2 regions of the Actinomadura sp. NPDC000929 genome follow, and region 1 is predicted to be linked to the other one. Evidence: riboswitches for the same ligand, from Rfam matches in the RefSeq annotation. Region 1 holds a riboswitch; the other holds the start of a gene.
What was found. Region 1 has a riboswitch for S-adenosylmethionine ahead of thrC (threonine synthase). Riboswitches for the same ligand answer to the same signal wherever they lie in the genome.

Region 1 (3,452 bases):
TGGTAGTCCTGGATCGCCGCCTTCGCGCCCTGGGCGGCGTCGCGTGCGAGGGCGTCCGCGAAGGCCGCGTTGTACGCCTCGTAGGACTGCCAGTCCCGCCGGGCGCGGGCGTCGAAGTGCGGGCTGCGCGGCGTGTCGTACAACAGGTGGTGGACGAACCACAGCGTCGAGTTGGCGACGCCGTTGTAGGCGCGGTCGAACGTGGCCGCCGGGATGTCGAGCATGCGCACCGCCGCCCCGCCGGTCTCGTACCCGGCGAGGTCGAGGCGGCCGTCCGGGGAACGGCGCGACGCCGTGCGGTCGGCCTCGCCGAGGCTCGCGCACACCCAGAGCACGTCCGCTCCCGTCGAGGACGGCTCCCGCGCCGTCTCGGCCGGACGCGGCGGGCCGGGGTCGCGCGGGGCGCCCGTCACGGCGGCGAGGCCCGACACGAGACCGCCGCCCCCGCGCCGCATGGTGAGCCCGCCGTCGTCCGACAGCGAGAACGACACCGGACCCCGGTTCGAGGCCACCAGCACTTGGCTCATACGGGAAGGGTCTCAGTTGCGGCCGAGGCGCATCAAAGTGACCCGCGAGGTGGCCGGCATCGCCCGCCCTTGTGTCCGTTCCGCCCGATTAGTCATCCGCCCAGGGGGTATCCGGCGGCAATGAGCAAGTCCGAGACGACGAAAACCGTGCTCGTCGCCGGTGCCGCGAACCTCATCCTCGCGATCACGAAGCTGTTCGCCGGCCTGCTGGCCGGGTCCAGCGCCATGCTCGCGGAGAGCGCGCACTCGGTGGCGGACACCCTCAATCAGGGCTTCCTCTACACCTCGCTCCGGCGCAGCGAGCGGCCCCCCGACCGGCGCCACCCCTTCGGATACGGCAACGAGCGGTACGTGTGGTCGCTGCTCGCCGCGTTCGGCATCTTCGTGGCCGGCGCCGGATTCTCGATCTTCGAGGGCATCCTGACCATGACCGGTCACGGCGGCGGCGGGACGACGGTGTGGCTCGCCTACGCCGTCCTCGGCCTCGGCGCGGTGCTGGAGGGGACGTCCTGGATCCGCGCCTTCTACCAGGCCAAGAAGGAGACGCGCGACAGCGACCGCGACCTGGTCGAGCATGTCCGCAAGTCGCCCGACGTGACGTTCAAGACCGCGCTGTTCGAGGACACCGCGGCGATGATCGGCCTCGCGCTCGCCGCCGGCGGCCTCGCGATGCGCCAGATCACCGGGTCGGAGTTCTGGGACGGGCTCGCGTCCGTCCTCATCGGGATCCTCCTGGTCGTCCTCGCCTTCTCGATCGGCAGGGAGAGCATGGGCCTGCTCATCGGCCAGGCGGCCGACCCCGCCGAGCAGCGCGAGATCCGCGCCGAGATCTGCGGCGCGCCCGGCGTGACCGGCGTGGACGAACTGCTCACCATGCACTTCGGCCCCGAGCAGATCCTCGTCGCCGCGAAGGTGCACTTCTCCGACGACATCAGCGCCGACGAGGCCGAGGACGTCGCCGGCGAGATCGACCGGCGGCTCCGCGAGCGCGTCCCGACCGTCCGGCACGTGTTCCTCGACCCGACCCAACGGGTGATCAAGACACCCGCCGGGTAACGTCTCAATCGCTGGACCCGCCTGTCTGGCATCCGGTCAGTTCATGTAAAGTCACGCATACGAGTTCAAAGCTCGTAGATCGACAACTTCATAACGCTCATCCAGAGGGGTGGAGGGACCGGCCCTGCGAAGCCCCGGCAACCACCTGGCTGCGGCGCGTCGCGATCCTGCGAGGCCGGCCGGGAGATGGTGCCAACTCCGGCCTGCGACCAAGGTGGCGCAGGGAAGATGGGGAGAAAGGCCTCGCCCTCATGGCACTCACGCCTGCCACAGACCTCGGACCGGCTACCGCTCTCGTCTGCCGCGAATGCGGCTCGTCCCGCGACCTCGGGCCCTACTACGCCTGTGAAGAGTGTTTCGGCCCCCTGGAGATCGCCTACGACTTCGACGGCGTCACCCGGGAGTCCATCGAGTCCGGACCGCGCAACATCTGGCGCTACCGCGGGCTGCTGCCCGTCCCGTCCAACGTCGCCGACACCCCGAACACCGAGCCGGGCCTGACCCGCCTCGTCCGCGCCGACAACCTCGCGGAGAGCCTCGGCCTGCAGAGCCTGTGGGTGAAGGACGACAGCGGCAACCCGACCCACTCGTTCAAGGACCGCGTCGTGGCCGTGGCGCTCGCCGCCGCCCGCGAGCTGGGGTTCAAGGTGCTGGCCTGCCCGTCCACCGGGAACCTCGCCAACGCCGTCGCCGCCGCGGCGGCCCGCGCCGGGATCCGCAGCGCGGTGTTCGTCCCGTCGAACCTGGAGTCCCAGAAGATCATCACGACGGCCGTGTACGGCGGGACGTTCGTGACGGTCGACGGCAACTACGACGACGTCAACCGGCTCGCGTCCGAGATCGCGGGCGAGCAGGACGACTGGGCGTTCGTCAACGTCAACGTCCGCCCCTACTACGCCGAGGGCTCCAAGACGCTCGGCTACGAGATCGCCGAGCAGCTCGGCTGGCGGCTGCCCGACCAGGTCGTCGTGCCGGTCGCGTCCGGCTCCCAGCTGACCAAGATCGACAAGGCGTTCCAGGAGCTCATCAAGCTGGGCCTGGTGGAGGAGAAGCCGTACCGCGTCTTCGGCGCCCAGGCCTCCGGGTGCGACCCGGTCGCCGCCGCGTTCAAGGCGGGCCACGACGTCGTCCGCCCGGTGAAGCCCGACACGATCGCCAAGTCCCTCGCCATCGGCAACCCGGCCGACGGCCCCTACGTCCTGGACGTGGCCCGCCGCACCGGCGGCGCCGTCGAGGACGTCACCGACGAGCAGGTCGTCGAGGGGATCCGGCTCCTGGCCCGCACCGAGGGGATCTTCGGTGAGACGGCCGGCGGCGTCACCGTCGCGACCCTGCGCAAGCTCATCGAGGCCGGTGCCCTCGACCCGGGCGCCGAGACCGTGATCATCAACTCCGGGGACGGCCTGAAGACCCTGGACGCCGTCGCCCCGGTCGTCGCGCCGTCGGCGAACATCGCCCCGTCCCTGGAGGCGTTCCGCGCCGCGGGCCTCGCCTGAGAACGAAGGAGCAGCATGAGCAGCGTGTCCGTCCGTATCCCGACGATCCTGCGGACCTACACCGGTGGCGAGTCCGAGGTGAAGGCCGAGGGCGCGACCCTGCGCGCGGTCGTCGCCGACCTCGAGGCCAGCTACTCCGGCATCTCCGCCCGCATCCTGGACGACGCGGGCAAGATCCGCCGTTTCGTGAACGTCTACGTCGGGGACGAGGACGTCCGTTTCGCCGAGGGACTCGACACCCCGACGCCCGAGGGCGCCCAGATCTCCATCATCCCCGCGGTGGCGGGCGGCTGACGTCCGTCTCGTCCGCGAGGCCCCGGCACGTCCACCGTGCCGGGGCTTTTCCTTTCACATCTGGCCGATTCCCCCTTCT
Region 2 (3,452 bases), on a different contig from region 1:
CCCGCGCGACTGCCTACGCTACATGGGCGAACAGGACCAAAGAGCATAATCATCTGACTGCGCGCGGGAGTTCGCAGGTCAGAGGCTGTCAGCGCGCAGTCAACGCGGCGAGGGCGGCGAGGAGCCGGTCGATGTGCTCCTCCTCCGTCCCGATGCCGATGCTCGCGCGGACGGCGCTCCGGTCCTCGCCCAGCAGGTGCCGGACGAAGGGGTGGGCGCAGAACTTCCCGTCGCGGACGCCGATGCCATGCTCGTCGGACAGCGTAAGCGCCACGTCCCGCGCGTTCCAGCCGTCCACGGTGAACGACACGATCCCGACGCGCGGCGCCCGCTCGCCCCACAGCGTCAGCTCCCTGACGTGGGGGAGCGCCGCGAGTCCCGACCGCAGCCGTTCCACCAGCGCCTCCTCCCGGACGGCCAGGTCGTCCCAGGCCGGGGTCAGCGTCTCGCACGCGGCGGCCAGCGCGAGGGCGCCGAGGACGTTCGGGGAGCCCGCCTCGTGCCGCTGCTCGGCGGAGGGCGCCCACCGGGTCGTCTCCCCGACCGAGGCGCTGGCGCCGCCGCCCCTGAGGTAGGGCTCGGCGGCGCGCAGCCAGTCGGCGCGTCCGGCGAGCACGCCCGCACCGAACGGCGCGTACAGCTTGTGCCCGGAGAACGCGACGTAGTCGAGGCCGAGCGCGGTCATGTCCAGGGGGCGGTGCGGGACGAGCTGCGCCGCGTCGACCGCGATGCGGGCGCCGTTGCGGTGCGCGACGTGCGCGAGCTCCTCGATCGGCCACAGCTCGCCGGTGACGTTGGACGCGGCGGTGACGACGAGCAGCCGCGACCCGATCGGGCACGCGCGCAGCGCGCGGTCGGCGGCCGACAGCGCCTCGGCCGGGGTGGCGGGCGCCGGGAGGCGCACGGCGCGCTTCCACGGCAGCAGCGACGCGTGGTGCTCGCTCTCGAAGACGACGACGCTCGTCCCGGCCGGGACGGCGTGCGCGAGCAGGTTCATCGAGTCGGTGGTGTTGCGCGTGAAGATCACGGCCGCGCGCCGCCACGCGCCGAGGAACGACCGCACGGTCTCCCGCGCGTCCTCGTAGGCGGACGTCGTGACCTGCGACGCGTACCCCGCGCCGCGGTGCACGCTGCTGTAGTACGGCAGCGCGCGGGCGACGGCCTCGTGCACCGCCTCCAGACAGGGCGCGCTGGCCGCGTAGTCGAAGTTGGCGTAGGGGACGCGGCGGCCGTCCCGCACCGGGACCGGGACGTCCGCTCCGATGACGCGGGGAATCGGGCGAACCCGGACCCCCTCCGGGCGCGTCACAGCAGGCGTGATGGGGGAGCGGGCGAGCAGCGTGGGCATGCCTGGACCTTCCGGGGTCAGGGACCCCGGGATGCCGGCCGGGATCCGCGCTTGCCGGAACGCGGTGCGCGTCCGGCCAGGTCCTCACCCGGGGCACCCCATCGCGGACGAAGGGTTGCCGGCCAGCAAGCCGGGGCTTCGCGCTGGCGCTCATGACCTCATGCGGAAGTATATGCGGAGCCGAACGGGGATCAAGGGGAGGGTGCGATGCGGTACCGGGTGGTTCGGACGCTGGCCGGCGGCGCGCTGGTGCTCGGCGCCCTCAGCGGGTGCGGGGCGCTGGGCGGCGGCAACTCCGCCCAGGTGTGCACCGACACGAAGAAGGCGTTCCAGCAGTACGTCACCCAGGTGCGGAGCGTTCCGGCGGCCGAGCCCGCGCAGTGGCGGCAGGCCACCGAGCAGCTCGCCGGACGCGTCGACGGGCTCGCGAAGCAGGCCGACGACGCCGACCTGGGCAAGGCGCTGAAGGCGGAGGCGGGCAGGCTCCGCGAGGCCGCGCCGGGGGTCGGCGACGGCGACGTCTCCCGGCTCGACAGCGTGATCAGGGAGACGCCGGCCGTCATCGGCAAGGCCTGCGACTGAGGGGCCGCGGGGGCGGCTACCCGCCGGTCCCGCCCAGCGGTCCGCCGCCGGTTCCGCCGTTGGGGTCGCCGCCCGGTCCGCCTCCCGGATCGCCGCCCGGTCCGCCCCCGGGGTCGCCCCCGCCGGGGTCCTGCGGCGGGATGATGGTCGGCAGGTCGGTGGGGGGCGTCGGGAGGTCGGGCTGCTCCGTGGACGGCGGCGGCCGGACGGGCCCGCGCGTGTCCGGCGGCTGCGGGCCGGTCGGGGGAGTGTCCTGCGTCGGGCCGCCCCAGCCGCTGCCGGGGGTCATCGACGGCTCCCCGAACGAGTCGGGCTCGTAGCCCTTGATGTTCACCGCGTCCGCCATGTACGAGCGCCAGATCTGGGCCGGGAGCTGCCCGCCGTACGCGCCGTACCCGGGGATGTTCAGCGGCTTGCCGTCGCTGCGGAACATCGCGACCGTCGTCGCCATCTGCGGGATGAACCCGTTGAACCAGATCGCGCGGCCCTCGTCGGTGGTGCCCGTCTTCCCGGCGACGTCGCGGCCGTCGGGCAGCTGCGCGCCGGTGCCGGTGCCGCCCTGCACGACCTTCTGCAGGGCGTAGGTGGCGTCGCGGGCGACCTGCTGGCTGAACGCCCGCTCGCCCTTCTCGGTGAACGTGCGCTTGTGGTTCTCGTTGTCGGTGACCGACTTCACCACGAACGGCGTCCGGTGCACGCCCTCGGAGGCGAACGTCGAGTACACGCTGGCCTGCTCGACGGGGTGCAGCGACACGATGCCGAGCGGGAACGTGGCGGCGTCCCGCTGCTCGGGATTCATCCGCGCCGCCGGGATGCCCATCTTCTCGGCCATCGCGGCGATCTTCTTGTTGCCGATGTCCTGGCCGAGGTTGACGTAGGCCGTGTTGATCGAGTGCTCGGTGGCGGTGACGAGGTTGACCGTCCCGAAGTTCTCGTTGCTGTCGTTGTGGATGGACGCGCCGTGGAAGTACTGCGGGGAGCTGCCGTCGTAGCTGGTGGACAGCGTCTTCCCGTCGTCCAGCGCGGCCGCCAGCGCGATCGGCTTGAACCCCGACCCGGCCTGCGCCCAGTCGCCGAAGGCGCTGCTCAGCGCCTCCTCCAGGTAGCCGCGGCCACCGTAGAAGGCGACCACCTGCCCGGTCTTCGGGTCGACCGACACCACGCCGGTGCGGATCTTCTTGCTCATCCCGTTCGGGGCGTTGTTCGCGACGGCCTGCTTCATCGCGTCCATCAGCCGCTTGTCGAACGTCGTGGTGATCTTCAGCCCGCTGCGGTTGATCTCGTCCTCGCTGTAGCCGCGGCGCTCGGTGAGCTCCTTCTTGGCCACGTTCACCATGTAGCCGCGCTGGCCCTTGAGGACGTCGGTGATCTTCTCCTTGCCGGGGGCCGGGAAGGTCAGCGAGGCCGCCTCGGACTGGGTGAGCGCCCCGTCCCGGACCATGTTGCCGAGGATCGCGCGCCAGCGCTGCTCGGAGTAGGCGCGGCGGGGGCCGGTCGGGTCGGCGAAGTTGCTCGGCTGCTG

Region 2: another riboswitch for S-adenosylmethionine. It lies ahead of ABWI04_RS09855 (aminotransferase class V-fold PLP-dependent enzyme); the one in region 1 lies ahead of thrC (threonine synthase).

Annotation. Positions count from the first base shown of each region.
Region 1 covers NZ_JBEUPA010000005.1:5,928-9,379, reverse strand. The annotation lists gene ABWI04_RS03010 (alpha,alpha-trehalose-phosphate synthase (UDP-forming)) at 1-527, opposite strand, end outside; gene ABWI04_RS03005 (cation diffusion facilitator family transporter) at 648-1,583, shown strand; SAM riboswitch class I at 1,678-1,818, shown strand; gene thrC (threonine synthase) at 1,835-3,079, shown strand; gene ABWI04_RS02995 (MoaD/ThiS family protein) at 3,095-3,373, shown strand.
Region 2 covers NZ_JBEUPA010000018.1:49,311-52,762, reverse strand. The annotation lists gene ABWI04_RS09855 (aminotransferase class V-fold PLP-dependent enzyme) at 89-1,348, opposite strand; SAM riboswitch class IV at 1,391-1,506, opposite strand; gene ABWI04_RS09850 (DUF8711 family protein) at 1,556-1,930, shown strand; gene ABWI04_RS09845 (transglycosylase domain-containing protein) at 1,947-3,452, opposite strand, start outside.